4 regions of the Paenibacillus sp. A3M_27_13 genome follow, and region 3 is predicted to be linked to each of the others. Evidence: riboswitches for the same ligand, from Rfam matches in the RefSeq annotation. Region 3 holds a riboswitch; each other region holds the start of a gene.
The links. Region 3 has a riboswitch for thiamine pyrophosphate ahead of NLX82_RS18245 (ABC transporter substrate-binding protein). Riboswitches for the same ligand answer to the same signal wherever they lie in the genome.

Region 1 (5,114 bases), on a different contig from region 3:
AATATCCCACTTTACATAAGCTAAAAAGCCGTAGTTTCCTACATCGACTGTAGAGAACCACGGCTTTTTTTAGTTCATTTGTTCCTAAACTCACACGTTCGTTTTACTGACCGCCATCCCGATACTGCTCTGCCTTCTCACGCATCCCGGCAGCTACTGCTTCTTGAGTGTTCAGCCCCTTATCCGCTGCATAAGCGCGAATGTCCTGCGTGATGCGCATACTACAAAATTTGGGACCACACATCGAGCAAAAATGTGCTTCCTTGGCGCCCTCTGCCGGTAGCGTTTCATCATGGTAGGACAAGGCCCGCTCGGGATCAAGCGACAGATTGAACTGGTCCCGCCAGCGGAACTCAAAGCGTGCCTTGGACAAAGCATCATCCCGCTGCTGTGCCCGTGGATGACCCTTCGCCAGATCGGCAGCATGTGCCGCAATTTTGTAAGTAATGACACCCTCGCGGACATCATCCTTATTCGGCAGACCCAAATGCTCTTTAGGCGTAACATAGCACAGCATGGACGTCCCGAACCAACCGATCATCGCCGCCCCGATGGCTGAGGTAATATGATCATATCCGGGGGCAATATCCGTCGTGAGTGGCCCCAAGGTATAGAAAGGAGCTTCCTTACAAATCTCCATTTGTAAATCCACATTCTCTTTGATTTTATGCATAGGGACATGTCCTGGCCCTTCAATCATGACCTGAACATCATGCTTCCAGGCGATTTGCGTTAGCTCGCCCAACGTTTCCAGCTCTGCAAACTGTGCTTCATCATTCGCATCATAGATGCTACCCGGACGTAGACCATCTCCGAGAGAAAAGGCCACATCATAAGCTTTCATAATTTCGCAGATTTCTTCAAAATGCGTATACAAAAAATTCTCCTGATGGTGCGCAAGGCACCAGGCTGCCATGATCGACCCACCACGGGATACAATTCCCGTCATTCTATTCGCCGTCATCGGTATATACCGCAGCAATACACCCGCATGAATTGTAAAATAGTCCACTCCCTGCTCCGCCTGCTCAATCAGCGTATCGCGATACAGCTCCCACGTCAGCGCTTCTGCTTCGCCGTTCACCTTTTCAAGTGCCTGATACAGCGGTACAGTCCCAATCGGTACAGGAGAATTCCGAATGATCCATTCACGTGTTGTATGGATATTACGGCCTGTGGACAGGTCCATAACTGTATCCGAGCCCCAACGCACAGCCCAGGTCATTTTCTCCACTTCCTCCTCGATGGAGGAGGTAACCGCAGAATTACCAATGTTCGCATTGATCTTCACGTGAAAATGACGCCCAATGACCATTGGCTCACTTTCCGGGTGATTGATATTCGAAGGCAAAATGGCTCGTCCAGCCGCCAACTCCTGCCGTACAAACTCAGGCTCCACCCCTTCGCGGATCGCCGCAAATTCCATTTCGGGCGTAATGATCCCTTGCCGCGCATAATGCATTTGCGTCACTGTACGACCTTGCGAAGCACGAAGCGGACGGTTGGTCACGCCGGGAAATTCAACTGTCTCCCGTTTGGAGCCAGGTTTCAGTCCATTATCCTCCGGTTTGACGGCGCGTCCCTCGTAAGCCTCCACATCGCCCCGTTCCAGGGCCCAAGCTCGCCGTAATGGAGGCAGGCCCTGACGGATATCGACCTGATAGGCTTCGTCGGTCATGGGACCGCTCGTATCGTACACACGCAATGGCTCATGATGCTCCGTGCCCTGCGGCGTATGTGTAGGATGAAGAGCAATTTCGCGCTCTGGCACGGCAATGTCCGGCCGTGAGCCTTGAATATATACCTTACGGCTCCCTGGAAAGGGCGTTACCCCTCTGGCTTGCTCCCCGTTTGTCTTCTCTACCTCAACTTCTTTTGTTCCTACCAATCTTACTTCTGTTGATTTCAATTCTGTTCCTTTTGTTCCTTCTACTTCTGTCGGCTTCATTGTCCATTCCTCCCGTTTCGATGAAATGACACACCGATCCGGAACCATTCCCAGGGTGGCGCTGATCTATGCAAAAAAGCCGGTTCCCCAGGGAACCGGCTAATCTAACGAGGCAGCTATCCAGACAGTACGCATGTGGAATAATCCTATTCCAATGCGTCACCGTAGACAGCAGCCGCGTATACATTTCAATGGCCGATTACTTCCCTACGCTGGTATGATCCAGATCAGGTGCAAAGGGTCCGGAATCTTGCACGATTCCATCTCAGCCCGGCATTACAGGCTCCCCCAGTAACTGTGATACTTCTATTCACATGAGGCGGCTATAACAGATATCCCGCCATCCTTACCAGACTACTTTAAATTTATGGCTTTGGCAACCCTTCTAGGTTCCCTTTACCAAGGAGACGCTCCCCATCAAATCACTCTGCTTGCTTCAACTGTGTTCATTCTTGTTACGGAAGCATAAGCCCCATTTCCTTCGCCGCTTCAATCAAAATCGGAGCAAAGTCATGTAGCGTCTCGGGTGCAAGCCGACTGACCGGACCGGATACAGATAAAGCCGCAGTGACCTGTCCCTTCCGGTTTACAATTGGGGCAGCCACAGCAGCAGCCCCTGGCTCCCGTTCTTCATAGCTGGTCGCATAGCCCTTCTCGCGAATGTCCTGCAGCTGGGCTTTATAGACCTCCGGGTCTACTGAGGACGGCCATTCATCCCCGCTTAGCAGGGCTTCCAGCTCCTGCGGCGGCATAAAGGCTGCCAGCACTTTGCTGGAGGCCCCTACAGCCAGCGGCATACGCGCACCTACAGGCGCAACCCTGCGGATCGCCTGATTGCTCTGCACGGCTTGTATGCGAATACGCATGCTGCCGTCCCGTAAGTACAAGCTGACCGTCTCGCCCAGACGATCACGTAGTCCTTCCATTGCAGGCTGTAACAACACCGCCGGCTCGTCGCTTTGGGACAAGTGCGTGGATAGCTCCCAAATGCGGAAGCCAAGTCGATATTTTTCCGTTTCGGCATTCCGAACGACAAAGCCCCGATCCTCCAACGTAGTCAGCAGCCGATGAACCGTGCTTTTATGTAGACCAATTTTGGAGGCAATCTCCGTCAGGCCAAGATCCGAATCTGCGGTAAAACACAGCAGTATATCAAGTGCACGCTCTACAGCGCGAACGGTTAATTTACGGTCTTCCATCGTGAACCGCTCCTCTTGTATCCATATTCGTTTCACACTATGAAACATGGTTACATAAATTATATAGAATAGTCGCGGCTACTGTAAACCGATGTTTTTGTGACAACCATATTACAGAACGAGAACAAACATCGACAATTCTTTGCATCATTTTTACTTTTCCGGTTCAGGCGTTGACTTTGGATAATCCCCATCATACGATAATAGGTATCTATACGGATCTACACTACTATTTTCAAGTGGAATTATACCTAAATTCTATGAAACGAAGATCAATTTTATATAAGGAGGCTCTTACATGATTTCGACATCCCAGCGCAACGCTCAGCTACAGACCGCTGTTCAGGAGCCGTCCACCCCACTCTTTAATCCCCGTCTGCTGCGGTTCAAGCACGTTGTGATTGCTCTGCTGCTGTCGGTCGTCTTTTTTCTGTTGTTTTGTTTTATTGCCTTGCATGCTTACATCGCATGGGTACTTACGAATCCCACCGTTGCACCACTGTACTCTAATCCGATGCAGGCTAAAAGCATGCCTTATGAGGAAGTCAGCTTCCCTGCCAAGGATGGTAGCCGCATGGTACAAGGCTGGTATATCCCGGCGGACCAATCGCGGAAAACGATTATTTTCAGTCATGGCTATGGGGCTAACCGCGAAGAAAGCTGGATTCCCATGTATGATCTGGCGCATTATGCCCACAGTTTGAACTTTAATGTGGTCATGTTCGATTATGGATTTGCGTCACAAAACAGCAAAGCAGTCGCAACCGGAGGCAAAGCAGAATCCCAACAGCTCCTCGGAGCAATTCAGCTTGCGAAGCAACGCGGCTCGTCGGAGATTATCGTATGGGGCTTCTCCATGGGGGCAGGAACCGCTCTTCAGGCGGGCTTGCAAACCAAGGATGTGGACGCAATGATTTTGGACAGCACCTTCCTGCTGGAGCCAGATACGCTGTACCATAACATTCACAATCAAATTAATCTGCCAAGACATCCGTCTTTGGAAATTCTGGAGTTGCTGTTTCCAGTCTTGAACGGAACCAGCTTGCATCAAATTCCATATCAGGAAGTTAAAAAGGAAAACTATCCGTTCCCGATCATGTTTGTGCATGGTACACAGGATGAAAAAGCTCCTTATCCTATTGCGGAAAAGCTCGCTGCCAATCAAACCAACCCGCTTTCCAGTGTATGGATTGTTAAAAACGGGATACATGAGCTTATTTTCAGAGAGCACCCTCGTGAATATTTGCGACGGGTATCGACGTTTCTAAGCAGTGTACAGGAGCTGGAGGACAAGAAAACCATCGCTGATGCCCACAAACAAACGACTACGAAGTAAATTTTTCGAAGAACTGTATTCTATTCTTCGCCTGGAAGAAGCCTGCCTATGGACACTTAACCCGTGCCGTAGCTGGGCTTCTTTTTCGTTTTCCATGGGTATTCATTGTTTTACGTAACAGATGTGACCGGATTAAGGGAGTTCATAGACATATTCCTGATGAGACAGCGAATATACTGGGTACGTATGCATCCAGGGCAGATCTGCCAGATCCGCCGGATAGCCATAGTAGGATACGGGAGGTAAAAAAACGATGCTGAGTACTTATGGGTCTTTCCTGCCCTTACGTGTGCTGGAGGAAATTCGGCATTGGAAGCAGCAGGAAAGTTGGCATGTGGAAGTGATTAAATCCGCTACCGAGGGATTGGAGCCAACTTATGTACGGTTGCTGGATGATTGGCGGACTGTATTCGAACAGACGGAACGCACCGCCATAGAGTTGCTAGAAGAGCAACGGAGCGTACTCGATCCGGCAGATCAGGCGTGGCATCAGGAATGGAAACAGATGTCGGCTGCTCCACAAGCACATACACACGAATTCACTGGACATTCAAAACAGTCAAGGGGATTAGACGCATCATCATCTGTAAAGATGCCATTGTCAGAGTCAGCCTTAAACTCTCAGCCTGAC
Region 2 (5,114 bases), on a different contig from region 3:
GATTCATTAGAACCAAAACCATCAGAATAAGTTAGCGCATCCATATCGAAAATTAGTTCTTTTAGATCAACAGAAGGAAGAATATATGGTTATTTTGTCATAGATAAATAGAAGAATAAAACAGATTCGCACGTCCATACTATGGACAACATGTCATCTTGAGGATTTTGCAAAAATCCGATAAGCGACTTTCAATGAACAAGATATAGATCGAAATGGTTTAGTTCGTCTATATCTTGCACTTCGGAGCGACTGAAATCGAATTTTGTGAAATTCTTACAATATGAAAATGAAGAGAAGGAAGGTCTTTCTATGGAAGCATTTTATGTCAATCGCGATGGGTCATTATCTACTCCATTACGGGGAAAGGATGTGTTGGCAAATCCCCTTTTGAACAAAGGTGTCGCTTTTACAGAAGAAGAACGCAAGGAGCTGGGTTTGGAAGGAATCCTTCCTCCAACCGTCCTTTCATTGGAGAAACAGAGCGTACGGGCATATCAGCAGTTTCTCGCACAACCCACCATGCTGCGTAAAAATGCTTCTCTCAACGACCTTCACAACCGAAATGTCGTACTCTACTACCGGCTGCTAACCGATCATTTGAGTGAAATGCTGCCCGTAGTCTACACGCCGACCGTAGGAACCGCGATTCAAGAATATAGTCACGAGTATAACCGCCCTGGAGGCGTATATTTGTCGATAGATAACCCGAACGGTATTGGACAAGCATTCCATAATTCTGGTTTGAGCGGCCATGATGTGGATCTGATTGTCGTGACAGATTCCGAAAGTATTTTGGGGATTGGTGACTGGGGCGTCGGGGGGATTAACATTGCTATTGGCAAGCTTGCAGTATATACGGCTGCGGCAGGCATTCATCCTGGGCGGGTGCTGCCAATTGTACTGGATGTAGGCACGAATAATGAAAAGCTGCTGAATGATCCACTGTACATCGGAAACCGCCATAAACGAGTTCGCGGAGAAGCCTATAACCAGTTTATTGATACTTTTATCAGCAAAACGTTAGCGCAATTCCCGAAGGCGCTTTTACATTGGGAAGATGTGGGTAGCGTTAATGCGCGCCATATTATAGGAAAATACGGTCAAAGCATACTCACCTTCAACGATGATATACAAGGTACAGGAGCAGTGACCCTGGCTGCGATTCTTTCGGCGGTGGGTGTCACCAAGACTCCGCTGCGTGAACAAAAAATACTTGTTTTCGGCCCAGGGGCTGCAGGGATCGGTAACGCTGATCAAATTCGGGGCGCTATGATCGAGGATGGCCTTTCCGTAGATGATTCATTCAAGTCCTTTTGGGCCTTTGATTATCGCGGGCTGTTAACGGAAGATATGGAAGACGTATTGGAGTATCAGAAACCGTATGTGCGCAAAAAGGATGAAGTCAGCTCATGGACCCGGTCGGGTGACGGCAAAATACCGCTACTGGAGGTCATCCGTCAGGTGAAGCCTACGATATTGATTGGAACTTCCGGTGTAGCAGGTGCCTTTTCTGAAGAGATCATCAAGGAGATGGCAAAGCATGTAGAACGCCCGATCATTATGCCCATGTCCAATCCTACAAACCTTGCAGAAGCAGTACCCGAGGATTTGATCCGGTGGACAGATGGCAGAGCACTGATCGCAACCGGAAGTCCTTTTGAGCCCGTTACCTATAACGATACAAATTTTGAGATTGGACAGGCGAACAATGCCTTTGTTTTTCCGGGACTGGGTCTGGGTGCGATTGTGGTTAAAGCCAAAAGGATTACCCCTGCGATGTTTACAGCGGCAGCAGTTGCTGTTGCCAATGGTGTAGATTCGAATACGCCTGGCGGTGCGCTACTCCCTCATATCCGAAAATTACGCGAAGTTTCGTACGCTGTTGCGATTGCGGTTGCAAAAGCCGCGATTCAGGATCAGGTAGCGCAGGCGCACATTTCAGATGTGGAACAAGCTATACAAGATGCAATGTGGAAACCGAAATATGCCAAGGTCAAAGCAGTGGAAAGTGTAATTCATCACCCTCACTAAGCCCAAAACACCTAACTAGAGGAAATTTAATATTTTGTACACTATGTTTGACATAGCATATGAACGAATGTACAGTAATAGTCAAAAGAATAGAAGTCCACTAGGGGAGCCACTATGGCTGAGACAAGAGCGTATCTTGGACCCTTTGAACCTGATCTAGTTCGTACTAGCGTAGGAAAGTGGAGCCTTCGTATATAAGGTTTCAAGCGTTTTTTGCGTATTGGGCCTATTGTTGAAGCCGCTCCATTTTTCCGGGGCGGCTTTTTAGCGTTGTTCCGGAATTATATTCTTACAGGACTTCTTGCTCTTCAATTTAATGGAGGTGGGGAAATTGAGTTTTACACAAGAACTCCGTCGGCAGGCGGACGGCATTTTTCAAGCGATTTTTGAGCATCCCTTTGTGAGAGGTATTGCTGAAGGAAGTTTGACAAGGGGACAGCTGATTCACTATGTAAAACAGGACTTTGAATATTTGAACGCCTACATGCGGATATACGGCATCGCAATCTCCAAATGCACGAATCGGGAGGACATGGCTGTATTTAATGAACAAATCTCTTTTATTCTCCACAGCGAGGTTCATCCGCATCAAAATTTCTGTGCTGTCGCAGGGGTGAGCTATGAAGAGTTGCAGGGATATCCGCTCGCTCCGTCGGCTCATCACTATATCCGTCACATGCTGACGGTTGCGCATGAGGGTAGCCTGAGCGAGATCTTGGCTGTGCTGCTGCCATGTATGTGGACGTATGCCGAGATTGGTCGCAGACTGCTGGATGAAGTAAAGCCGGATGAGTCCCATCCGTTCTATGAATGGATGGGCTTCTATGGAGACCAGCTTGATGATACAACACTCAAGTTCCGAGAACGTGTAGATGCTTGGGCGGAAGGCGCAACGGCTGCTGAGCGAGAGCGGATGATTGAGCATTTTATACTGAGCTGCCAGCTGGAATATAAGTTCTGGGACATGGCCTATAAGCAGGAAGAATGGCCGGTCCAGATACAGGCAGCGGTCTTGGAATAGTCAGCCTGGCAATTCGATGCGTGAAGTACAGTTAATGCCCTTTGAACCACCAACTATAGAGAGGATAATCATTATGAGTACATGGGAAAAAAGTTATTCGGATCTCCTGACGAAGGTACAAAACAGCAAACCCCTCGTTCACAATATGACCAATGTGGTAGTCACTAACTTTACGGCCAACGGCCTGTATGCATTGGGCGCCTCCCCGGTGATGGCCTATGCACCCGAGGAAGTAGCAGACATGGCAAAAATAGCGGGAGCCATCGTGTTAAACATCGGTACGCTGAACCGCGAACTGGTGGATGCCATGATCATTGCTGGACAATCGGCGAATGCACACGGTGTTCCGGTCCTGCTAGATCCGGTCGGTGCGGGAGCAACGAGCTTTAGAACCGAATCGGCACTGCGAATCCTGAGAGAAGTCAAAATCTCATTGGTGCGGGGCAATGCAGCCGAAGTCGCGCATCTTGTTGGAGAAGCGCGTGAGATTAAAGGCGTAGATGCTGGTGACAGTGCTGACAGCGGAAATGTCGATCTGGCAATTCGGGCTGCTCAAACGCTCAATACAATGGTTGTCATTACTGGAAAAGAGGACGTCATCACCGATGGGGCCGAAGCACGAATGATAAGCGGTGGAGACGCGCTGCTCACGAAGGTAACCGGAGCAGGCTGCCTGCTGACCTCTGTGTTAGGTGCCTTTGCAGCTGTTGAACCCAACCTGCTGCTCGCAGGTACAGCAGGCTTGGCATTTTACGGTGCAGCAGCTTCCCGAGCCGCAGCACGTACCGCAGAGCTGGGGCCCGGCAGCTTCCAGATTGCCTTTCTCGACGAGCTCGCCAAACTACATACAGGTTCGCTAGAGGGGCATGTCACTGTCCGTGAAGCCGGAACAACCACAGCAGGTGGTGCGCGATGACAGACGTTCGTGTACCCAGAGCACTGACGATTGCCGGTTCGGACAGTGGCGGCGGGGCCGGGATTCAAGCCGATCTCAAAACCTTTCAGGAGCTTGGCGTTTACGGCATGTCGGCTATTACGGCCATTACCGTACAGAATACTTTAGGGGTCCACGGCGTATATCCGCTGCCACAGGAAGCAACAGCGGAACAGATCGAAGCTGTAGGATTAGACCTTGGAGTGGATGCCCTGAAGACTGGCATGCTGTTTAATGCGGGCATCATCCGTCTTGTGAGCAAGCAGATTCGAAAGTTCGGCTGGAAAAAGGTTGTCGTCGATCCCGTGATGATTGCCAAGGGAGGCGCTGAACTGCTGCAACTGGAAGCGGTGCAGGCTTTGAAGGACGACCTGTTTCCCTTAGCCCTGGTCGTTACACCGAATATCCCGGAGGCGGAAGCCCTGACAGGGATCAGCATCCGTACGATGGAGGATCGCCGCGAGGCTGCGAGACATATTAGCAGTATGGGACCAAATTTCGTTGTGATCAAGGGTGGCCACGCTGACGAGAGCGAGAGCAGCGAACAGATTGTGGACCTGCTCTTTGACGGAACCGCCTTTACAGAGCTGAGCGGCAAGCGGGTACGGACTGTCCATACACACGGAACAGGATGTACCTTCTCGGCAGCGATAACTGCTGAATTAGGGAAAGGAATGTCTGTACTGGAAGCTATCTCGAATGGTAGAGCCTTCATCCAGGCGGCGATTGAGGATACTTTACACCTTGGACAGGGACATGGCCCAACCAATCATTGGGCCTACCGCCGTCGTCAGGAGGTACTCCGATGAGCAGCAGAATATTGCCACAGATGATGCGTCAGCATTTACAGATGTATCTGGTTCTTGGAAGCGTGAACTGCCTCGCTGAACCAGGTTGGGTCGTGCAAGAGGCTGTGGCTGGCGGCGCAACCATGGTCCAGTTTCGAGAAAAGGGCCACGGCGCGTTAACGGGCGTTCCTATGTTCGAACTTGCGCGCCAGCTACAGGAACTGTGCCGTCACGCTGGTGTCCCCTTCATCATCAATGACGATGTGGAGCTGGCTCTTGAACTCGACGCCGACGGTGTTCACATCGGTCAGGACGATGAATCCGCCGAATCCGTCCG
Region 3 (5,114 bases):
TCGAGCCATTGCAAGGCTTCTTTGCGACGCTCGCGTTCACTGGCGTACTGAGGGGGTACTGCTGTATTTTTACGTGGAGCATTTTCCTGCCCAAGCAGTACGTTGTCCAGCGTGGTACGCCACGGGAAAAGGGCGGGCTGCTGCGGCATATAGCTGATATGCCCACGTTCACCAGTCATGTCCCGTCCGTGCATACGGATACGTCCCTGCTGTGGTTTGAGTAGCCCGCCGATGATGTGAAACAGCGTGCTTTTGCCGCTGCCTGACGGACCGATGAGGGAAACGAATTCTCCTGGCTTGACTGTGAGGGATACATCCTGCAGTACGGGCAGTAGGCTTCGCTTTTCGCGGAAGGCGAGGCTGATCCCGTCCAATTCCAAAGCAGGAGGAGCGGTTGAAGGACTCTGCTGTTCCCCGGTTCGTTGTTCATTAGCCACGTTGTATGATGATAAGTCAGTCGGATGCAGACTCATACGCGCCACGTCCTTTCTTTGCTGTATGTAATTCAAGGAGGAAGCTACTCTCGATCGGGTTTCCAGCGAACCAGCCATTTCTCCAGTAGTAAAATAACCACAAACATGAGTAAGCTGAGTGCAACAATAATGCCGATGGCGGCAAAAATGAGGTCCGTGCGATAGGCCGATTTTTGCAGCAGCATATAATATCCAATTCCTTCACTAGCTCCGATCCATTCCGCAATGATCGCACCCATCACACTATAGGTAGCAGCAATTTTAACGCCAGAAAAGACTTGCGGCAGGGAATGTGGCAGCTCCAGCTTCATAAAAATAGCCATGCGGCTTGCACCCGACATCCGCATATAGTTCATCATCGTACGGTCTGTTCGAGTCAGCCCGTCCATGGCCGCTACAGCCACGGGGAAAAAGCATACTAGGGTAATGACCATCAGCTTGGGCAGCACGCCAAAACCAAACCACACCATGAGCAGCGGTCCCAGGGCGATGATTGGAATGTTTTGGCTCAGAATAAGCAGCGGATACAGGGCGGATTTGAGAAAAGGGATTGTATGAAGAACGATGGCGATCAACAGTCCCGTTGCTGTCCCTATCGCGAATCCCGCAAGTGTCAGACGAATCGTAGCCCATGTATGGGCACCAAGCAGCGCCGTCTGGGCCATGCCCTCTTGTACGATGAGGGATGGAGCAGGCAGCAGCCAGGATTCAACATGCAAATAGGAAACCGCCCCCTGCCAGGCCGCTAAAAAGAAGAGGACCGCCACAAAGGGCGGCCATACGCTTTTCCACCAGGATGCGTTCTTGCCTTTCGGATTCATGGGCGATATTTCTCGGTCAGCTTGTTCATGCTGATGCCTTGTAGGTTATGTGCGATTTTGATCTGTGAAATGACGCTGGGACTGCCCGCTTCCGTCAAAGCCTCGTGCATTTCTTTAACCACTTTCAGCAACTCGTCGAGCTCGCCCTCCATGGTCGTATCCAATGGATTCACCTGATGTTTGACACCGGAGCGCTGAATGACCTCGATCGCCTTATCTACATACGTGTAAGAGTCCTCGTTATTAGGAGTTTTAGGGATTACTTGAATACTGAGCAGTGTGTTAGCCATGCAAATTCACCTGTCCTTTATTGTTTAAGTTATAGGAAAATAAATTGGTTTAAGGCGGGGAGACCGCTTCGCGTTTCATTTGATCTTACGATCGCTTCGCTTCTCCAGATTCAAATGAACCACTACGCTGCCAACCGCCTTAAAAGCACCCTATTTTTAAAGCTGGTTTGTGTGGCATTTTTAACACACAAGCGCACCTACTTAGCGCTTAGATAATATGAAAAACTAAAGAATAAACCAAGTAGAACGAGAACGAAGTGGGCGAAATGGTGCTGTACAAGCGTTAGCGTTCGCCTTTGTACCCAGATTTCAACCTCTGGATATTCATAAAAGAAATCTGGGTACAGCAGCGATGGGAAGCACCATCCGACTGCGTAGTGGCGCCTCGTTCACTTCTCTAGTTCAGTCTTATTTAGCGTTTTAACAAATGATCAACGCTTGGGCAGGAAACCGTTTGTGAAGGCTTTATCGACTTCCAAAGGCTTGCTGAGCAGCTTGCGTTCGTACATCCAGTCCGAATAGTTTTGCCATACCTCCGCTTTTTGCACACCCCATTGCGCTGCATCGTCCTGATAACGCGGGCTTAGCCATTTTTGGCTGGCAAGCACCAGTTTTTTATCCAGCTCCGGTACAGCTTTGCTTAAGATGTCTGCGGCTTCTTCCGGATGAGCGATAGTGTATTCATAGCCTTGTGCGGTAGCGTCCATGAACGCTTTGACCAGCTCGGGATCATTTTTTATTGTCTGTTCGTTGCTCACAATTACAGGTGTATAGTAATCGAGGCTTTTGGAATAATCTTTTACATACAGCATATCCAATGGCTCACCTCGAAGCTGGGCCTCGATTCCGGTCCATGCGTAGAAAATCCAGGCAAAGTCGATATCCCGCTTCACGGCTGTAAAATAGTCTGCATTGCCCATGTTGATGATCTTCACTTTGCTCACATCGCCTTTGTCTGAATCCATGATGGATTTCATGACCGCTTCTTCTACGGGAGAGCCCCAACCGCCGTATTTTTTACCTTCAAAATCTTTCGGGCTCTTAATTCCACGATCTACCGGGGCTGCGAAGCCTGAGGTATTATGCTGAATCACCGCAGCGATGGATACAAGCGGCACGCCTTGCGTACGAGCCTGTGTGACGCCTTCTTGGTAGCTGATACCAAAAGGTGCAGCATTAGAAGCAACCATTTGATCAGCTCCGCCTGAACCAGGTTGAACAATTTGGACATTCAAACCCGCTTTTTCGTAAAATCCTTTGTCCTTAGCGACATAGAGTCCCGTATGATTCGTATTGGGTGTCCAGTCGAGCACGACTTTAACATCTTTGAGCCCCTTTGCCGGAGTAGACGTTTGAGTGTCGGTAGCGGGAGCCGCTTCTTGGGATGTGGGGGGACTTCCACCGCAAGCGGTCAGGGTCAGGGCCATGAGCCACAGACTGATCAGTCCCAGGCTTAATATTTTCATGCGCTTCATCGTTGTGTTCTCTCCTTTAATTACCCGTTATCCGTCCAATCAGACAGCTTAAGTTCCCCATTTTCTAAAAATAACATCTGCCGGATGCGATCTTTCCAACAACTTAATCTTCAACAAAAAAAGCGCCCCGAGTTTCCGGGACGCTTGCGCTTGTATATACCAAAGTAAGGGATGGTCCTATGTAAAAAAGGCACATCTTGCTTAAGCATTCCTACGCTGGCATTACCCAGATCAGGTTGTAAGGGTCAGTGTCTTGGGACACACTCTCAGCCGGCCGATTCCAGCACCCCTGGCATTGTATGGTTTAATGGGTTCATTTATTCGGGTTTACTACGACGATTATATGCCTTGAATGCGGGTCTGTCCAGCATGAAGGGAGAGATGACGGTTCATTTGCCGAACCACAGGGTACACTTTTACTGTGAGCTTTGATCTGAAAATGAGCATGAATCAATTCGATTCGATCCGGTCATGTTATTTTCAGAACAGCTACGCAAGTAGGTTCAGATGGGCTGGTGCCCAATGGCGTGGCCGTAGAGAATTCTAATTCGTGAAAAGGAGTTGTTGTACTGTGGGTAAAACGGAAACATTGGATCGCAACCAACTGGAACAAGCCATTGTGAAGGCTTTGGATAACAACAAATTTTGCTCGTTAGGTACGGTAGAGGGTGGCAAACCGAAAGTACGCTATATGGCCCTTTTTAACGATGGAATGAACATTCATCTGGCGACAGATCGCAAAACGCATAAAGTAGAGGAGCTAAAGGACAATCCGAATGCTTATCTGCTGCTGGGTTATGAAGTTGGCGGTACGAAGGAAGTCGTAGAAGTGGAGGCTACCGTCCAGATCACAGCTGATGAGGGGCTGCGCAAACAAGTGTGGAACGATTCCTTGAAGGAATGGTTTTCCGGACCGGATGATCCCGATTATGTCATTCTGGACGTGAATCCGACACGCATTGAGTATGTGGGTCAGCAATCTGAGCGCCAGGTTTGGAAGAAGTAATACGAATATAAATGGATAAGCCGGTGAATCTCCGAGTTTTTTAGGAGGTTTGCTGGCTTTTTATTTTTTTGAGAAAATTAATTATTTTTTCATAAATAATTTAAGTAAATGACTACTCTTTTATCTGGCGTTGGATTAAAATAGAAATGGTGGGTTCAAGGCTTACATATATGTGCAAAAGTATGTATATGAGGCATACACCTTAATGAGGAGGGGTATATTTTGTTATTTCGTAAAAATTGGTTTAAAGGGTTTACAGCAGCAGTTGTGGCTTGTAGCATGCTGGTGTTTTCGGCCGCTCCATCCTGGGCAGCTAGCGATTCTCGCGATAGCGCTACGGTGAATTTGCGGATCATGGAAACAACGGATATTCATGCGTCGCTGATGAACTATGATTACTATTCAGACAAAGAAACCAACGAATATGGCTTGATTAGCACAGCTGGTTTGATCCAACAGGCGCGTAGTGAAACAAGAAACAGCATGCTGTTCGATAACGGTGATTTGTTACAGGGCAATCCATTAGGCGATTATATGGCCAGAAACAAAACCTATGAAAAAGAAGGCGGTGTCCATCCAGTCTACAAGATGATGAACTTGATGGGCTATGATGCGGCGACAGTGGGTAACCACGAATTCAACTACGGTCTCGATTTTCTGGAGAAATCGCTCAAGGGAGCCGATTTTCCTTACGTAAATGCGAATGTTTATGTTGACAAGGGGGGGCAAGCTACTAAAAATTATTTTACCCCTTATCGAATTCTTGATAAAACGGTAACGGACGAGAAGGGCCAAGAGCACATCCTTAGAGTGGGCGTCATCGGTTTGGTCACACCACAAATTATGCAGTGGGATGAAGCCAATTTGAAGGATAAAGTCGTTACGAAGGATATTGTGGAAACGGCGAAAAAGTTTATTCCTCAAATGAAGACGGAAGGTGCTGACATTATTGTCGTGCTTGCGCACACAGGTTATGAGGATGTGCCGCAAACGCCAATGATGGAGAATGCCGTTAAATATTTAAGCCAGGTGGACGGAATTAACGCTAT
Region 4 (5,114 bases), on a different contig from region 3:
GATTGAGCAAACCATGTCCTGTACCAATCGGTGAAGCTCCAGGCATAACGGCGTGTACTCCAAGCTCTTGTAGCCTCTTGGCTAGAATCACATCGTCCGATATGTAGGGCAGCACGATAAAGCCTTCTTCTAACAGCTTTTCACTAGCTTTCAACGTTTCAAAAGGGTCAGGCAGCAGTGTCTTGCTATCCCCAATGACTTCCACCTTAATCATATCGCACAAGCCGGAGGCTTTTGCCAATTGGGCAATACGAATGGCCTCCTCTGCTGTTGTAGCCCCTGCTGTGTTGGGAAGAAGTGTATATCGGCTCAAATCCAGCATATCGAGAAAATGCTGCTTATCCCGTTCCTCCAAGTTCAATCTCCGTACAGCAAACGTCAATATTTCCGTCTCAGCAGCCTCTACGGCTTGGGATTGGATATCCAGATCAGTGAATTTTCCTGTTCCCAACAACAACCTTGAGGTAAAAGATGCTTTTCCAATGGTTAACATGATCAACCGCCTCCCACAAAATGTACAATCTCTAGGCAATCTCCATCCTTCAGTACTGCTTCATCATGATCTTCACGGGTCAATATACGCCGATTCAGCTCTACCACTACAGTTTTCACCTTTACATCAAGCTCATGTAGCAATTGATCCACATGAGTGATTCGATTAGAAAAGGTCAGGCTCTGGCCGTTAATCGTCAGCTTCATAAGCTTTCCTCCTTGAGGAGCTCAGAAGAAAATCTACTTATCCCAAGTTCAGCTGCACCAGCCCCATTAAGCATAGCTGCCAGCGCACGCCCGGTAGCATCACTCAGCAGGACACCGTTGCGATAATGCCCGACGGCAGCATATACGCCCTCGACCCCAGGGACAGTGCCTATAAAAGGATGACCTGATGCGGCCTGCGGACGTAAGCCCGCCCAAGTGCGTATAAAAGAAGCTTCACGGACGCGCGGCAGCCAAGCAGAGGCACGTGCCAGCAACCCCTCCAAGCCTCCTACGGTCACCTCTTCGTCATATTGATGCGGAAGGCTCGTTGCCCCAATCCAAAGCTCGTTATTCTGTTTAGGCACGAGGTAAATATCATCAGCATAAATGGTGTATTCTAACGGGTGATCCTTCAAGGAGACCGCTACCGCTTCGCCCTTGACCGGATAAAGTGGATATTCAAATCCAACCTGCGCTAGCAATTTCATGCTATCCAAGCCTCCGGCAATAATGACCTGATCGCAGGAAAAAAAGCCACTATCTGTTCGAACACCGCAAACTCGACCATTCTGTATGACCAGTTGCTCTGCCTGTGTACCAGACCATACCGTTGCCCCCAGCACCGCAGCAGCACCTGCATAAGCACGGCAAAGCTGGACAGGAGCCACTTGTGTCTCTTTTGAACGATATATTGCCCCGATCGCTTGTTCATCCAAACCTGGAATTCGTCGGGCCAATTCCTTCGCATCCCACCAGATAGGACAATCATCCTCTCGCGTTTTAGCAGCTTTCCAGCGTTTTTGGCCTTCAGTTTCCGTACGGAAAGGAGTCACAAATCCTTCTGTACGGAATTCCACCGAAATACCTGACAAACGCTCCAGATCACAGACAAGCTCAGGGAATGCGTCTCGACTTATGCGAGCAAACCGTGCCAGCTCAGAGTCGGTGAACTCTTCACTTTCCGCTGCCAGCATTCCAACCGCTGCTCCTGAGGCTCCCTCACCCGGGATCAATCGTTCCAGCATGATCGTACTTCTTCCCTCCTTGGCCACATGGTAAGCAATGGAACTGCCGATGACACCTCCACCTATGACCAAGCATTCAGCGTGTCCTATCGCTCTTGCCTCTGTGTGTATCTTTGGCATTTGTTCCGTGTCTCCTCTCCATAAACCATTCTGCTTTCAGCTTGCCTCTACTCTCGTTTTCTCGCTACAGGTTGTGAACTACAAGATCTGCCATTCGCCTATATTCCAGCGCAGCTGCAACGGGCGACTCAGCCTCCCATATACCAGACATCACCGCAATTCCGCTTGCTCCGGCCCTATAAAGCTCCGGGATATGGTGCGGTTGTATGCCGCCCAGCGCGATCACCGGAATGTTCGACAGCCTGCAAATATGTTCAAGCTGAGCTAAACCCCGTGGTACAATACCGGGCTTACAATGGGTCTCATATATGTGACCATAAAGTACATAGTCCGCTCCTACCCGCTCGGCAGTCTGCGCCTCCTTCAAGGAATGCACAGATACTCCACAGCGTGTACCCTTTGGAAGTAGGCTTTTCACATCCGCTACAGGTAATCCATTAGCTGGTAGCTGGACGGCTCCAACCAAAGTAAGTAAAGCTACATCCACACGATCATTTACTACAATTTGTTGCAAAGGAACTCCCTGCTCCACCATGCTGCGAGTCAAAGATAGCAATGCAGAGGCACCATTCTGTTTTAAACGTGCGTGTACATAATGAACATACGGACAAATCACAGCAGCCACTTGGGCTGCTTGTGCAAAAGTGCCCTTTTCCATCGAAATTGCGTGTAATTCGATTTTGTCTTCACCTCACATTGGACTAAAAGATCTAAGCTTAGCCAGTCACGTCTACCAGCAGTAATGAAAGAGGATTGTATGTGAATCGTCTACGGAAGCTCGAACAACTTAAAGTGAACGAAACGCAAAAAAACCACTTCCCCAAGGAAGTGGTTTAACGAACGTCCAATAATCGAACGGACAATGATATCCGTATACGTGTATCGTCCCACGCACAAACAAAAATAAGATGGTGTTGCCTTGTTTGTACGGCGCTCACTTCCCTACGCTGGCATAACCCAGATCAGGTGCAAAGGGTCCGAAATCCATTTATTCCGTCTCAGCCGCATGGGCGGCTCCCCTAGTGTGACTATTTTATTGTATAAGCTAAAGATAGCTTAGCATATTTTCCTAATTCTGCAAACCCCACTTCGTGTGAAATATGCAGAATTGGATTTAGTTGATGTTAGTTAACTTTACTTGACCACTCTTCCACATTCCACGTTTTGGTTACCCAATCCTCGTAAAAGTCCGGTTCGTGAGATACAAGCAATACGGTCCCTTTGTATTCCTTCAAGGCACGTTTCAGCTCATCCTTAGCTTTAACATCCAAGTGGTTGGTAGGCTCATCGAACAGTACCCAGTTGCTTTCACGCATTAACAGTTTGCAAAGACGGACTTTAGCCTGTTCTCCACCACTGAGCGCAGATAGCGGACGCGTGATATGCTCATTCTTTAAACCGCAACGCGCCAAATGCGCTCGTACTTCATGCTGGTTCAAATGTGGGAATTCATTCCACACATCGTCAATCGGTGTAATTTTCTCCGCCTTTACTTCCTGCTCAAAATAAGCGGGCTGCAAAAAATCACCTTGATAGGTTTTTCCACTGATTGGCGGTATTTTTCCCAATATGGTTTTGAGCAATGTCGATTTACCGACACCGTTGTAGCCAACAATAGCAATCTTTTCGCCACGTTCAATCGTCATGGACATTTTAGGCAAAAGGGCATGCGTATAACCAATCTCAAAATCAATACCCTCAAATACCGTCTTTCCGCTTGCACGTGCTTCTTTGAATTGAAAGGTTGGCTTCGCAGCTTCTTCAGGCTTATCTATACGTTCGATCCGATCAAGTTGCTTTTCACGGCTCTTTGCTCGGCCTGATGTAGAGGCACGCGCTTTATTACGCTGAATAAAATCTTCCTGTTTCTTAATAAAGTCCTGTTGCTTCTCATAAGCATCAATATGCTGAGCTTTGTTCAGATCCGCCATTTCAAGAAACTTTTCATAGTTAGCTGAATAACGGGTCATCTTGGCAAATTCAAGATGGTAAATAACATTAACGACCTGGTTCATAAACTCAGTATCATGTGAAATAAGAATAAAAGCATAGGGATAATCCTTCAAATAGCGCGTAAGCCATTCAATATGCTCTACATCCAAATAGTTGGTAGGCTCATCCAGCAGCAGGACATTTGGCTTTTCCAACAGCAACTTAGCAAGAAGCACCTTTGTCCGTTGCCCACCGCTAAGTGCAGATACATCCCGGTCCAGTCCTATGGCCGACAGACCTAGTCCATTCGCCATTTCTTCAACCTTCACATCAATGAGGTAAAAATCCCCCATATCCAGTTGCTCCTGAATTTCACCCATCTGTTCCAGCAGCACTTCCAACTCTTCAGGAGAAGCATCCCCCATTTTGTCAGTAATCTGCATCATTTCCTTTTCCAATTCCAACAAAGGAAGAAAAGCGTCTTTCAAAACATCACGTACCGTTTTGCCCGGTGTCAGCTTGGTATGCTGATCCAGATAGCCGTAACGTACACGTGGAGTCCATTCCACTTTACCCTCATCCTTAAGCAATTTTCCAGTCAGAATGTTCATGAGTGTCGATTTACCGACACCGTTAGCTCCTACCAAACCTACACGTTCCCCCGCAAGCAATCGAAAGGAAACATTTTTAAATAATGCGCGGTCCCCAAAGTTGTGAGATACATTTTCTACAGTCAATAAACTCATAAGCTGTTTTTGGCTCCTTATTGTCATCGGCGCTGCCGACTGTTCTTATTTCATATGCATTTCGTTTCTTTCAAAGCTTTATTGTAGCACATTCTGCAACCATATCGGAATATGGAAAACAGCGATTTTTAAGGTTTTTGATATGGATCTGCCTAAAAAAAGAAAAACCACCCATGAAGGTGATTATTTTAAGCCATTATAACATTTGTACTCAAAGTATCCCGCAGCTGCTGCAGATTTTTCATCCGCAAAACGTTCACTCGCTTTAAAGGGAGCTGGACATGAATCTCTATAAAAATATTTCATCCCAGTATCTGGTTCTATGCCGCCTATAATGTCTTGCTTTCTAACGACTCTCCCACCACCAAATCCATAGTTATTGTAATACCTGTCTCCGACCGGAATGCCTTGGATAAACGCGATCAGACCCACATCATCTACTGTGTTGTACCACTCCTCTTGCGGAATGAGCGGTAGCGTGAACGTATAAGTTATGCCGTTACGTGCAGCTTTTTCGTTATGGACATTAATAATTCGCGCCAGGTCCTCTTGGACGCTGCGAACGATGGTGGAACGACGTATTTGCTCAAAA

Region 1: linked by a shared signal. The riboswitch ahead of thiC (phosphomethylpyrimidine synthase ThiC) and the one ahead of NLX82_RS18245 (ABC transporter substrate-binding protein) in region 3 are both predicted to bind thiamine pyrophosphate.
Region 2: linked by a shared signal. The riboswitch ahead of tenA (thiaminase II) and the one ahead of NLX82_RS18245 (ABC transporter substrate-binding protein) in region 3 are both predicted to bind thiamine pyrophosphate.
Region 4: linked by a shared signal. The riboswitch ahead of NLX82_RS01190 (thiamine phosphate synthase) and the one ahead of NLX82_RS18245 (ABC transporter substrate-binding protein) in region 3 are both predicted to bind thiamine pyrophosphate.

Annotation. Positions count from the first base shown of each region.
Region 1 is NZ_JANAVE010000012.1:39,107-44,220, forward strand. It holds gene thiC (phosphomethylpyrimidine synthase ThiC) at 104-1,948, opposite strand; TPP riboswitch at 2,136-2,248, opposite strand; gene NLX82_RS25565 (IclR family transcriptional regulator) at 2,404-3,147, opposite strand; gene NLX82_RS25570 (alpha/beta hydrolase) at 3,446-4,483, shown strand; gene NLX82_RS25575 (Fe-Mn family superoxide dismutase) at 4,737-5,114, shown strand, end outside.
Region 2 is NZ_JANAVE010000004.1:101,481-106,594, forward strand. It holds gene NLX82_RS16675 (NAD-dependent malic enzyme) at 313-2,034, shown strand; TPP riboswitch at 2,127-2,229, shown strand; gene tenA (thiaminase II) at 2,366-3,055, shown strand; gene thiM (hydroxyethylthiazole kinase) at 3,129-3,971, shown strand; gene thiD (bifunctional hydroxymethylpyrimidine kinase/phosphomethylpyrimidine kinase) at 3,968-4,798, shown strand; gene thiE (thiamine phosphate synthase) at 4,795-5,114, shown strand, end outside.
Region 3 is NZ_JANAVE010000005.1:53,036-58,149, forward strand. It holds gene NLX82_RS18230 (ABC transporter ATP-binding protein) at 1-473, opposite strand, end outside; gene NLX82_RS18235 (ABC transporter permease) at 518-1,294, opposite strand; gene NLX82_RS18240 (MTH1187 family thiamine-binding protein) at 1,291-1,584, opposite strand; gene NLX82_RS18245 (ABC transporter substrate-binding protein) at 2,016-3,059, opposite strand; TPP riboswitch at 3,251-3,360, opposite strand; gene NLX82_RS18250 (pyridoxamine 5'-phosphate oxidase family protein) at 3,631-4,065, shown strand; gene NLX82_RS18255 (bifunctional 2',3'-cyclic-nucleotide 2'-phosphodiesterase/3'-nucleotidase) at 4,288-5,114, shown strand, end outside.
Region 4 is NZ_JANAVE010000001.1:271,059-276,172, forward strand. It holds gene NLX82_RS01175 (thiazole synthase) at 1-493, opposite strand, end outside; gene thiS (sulfur carrier protein ThiS) at 496-699, opposite strand; gene thiO (glycine oxidase ThiO) at 696-1,844, opposite strand; gene NLX82_RS01190 (thiamine phosphate synthase) at 1,909-2,502, opposite strand; TPP riboswitch at 2,767-2,875, opposite strand; gene NLX82_RS01195 (ABC-F family ATP-binding cassette domain-containing protein) at 2,969-4,522, opposite strand; gene NLX82_RS01200 (hypothetical protein) at 4,706-5,114, opposite strand, start outside.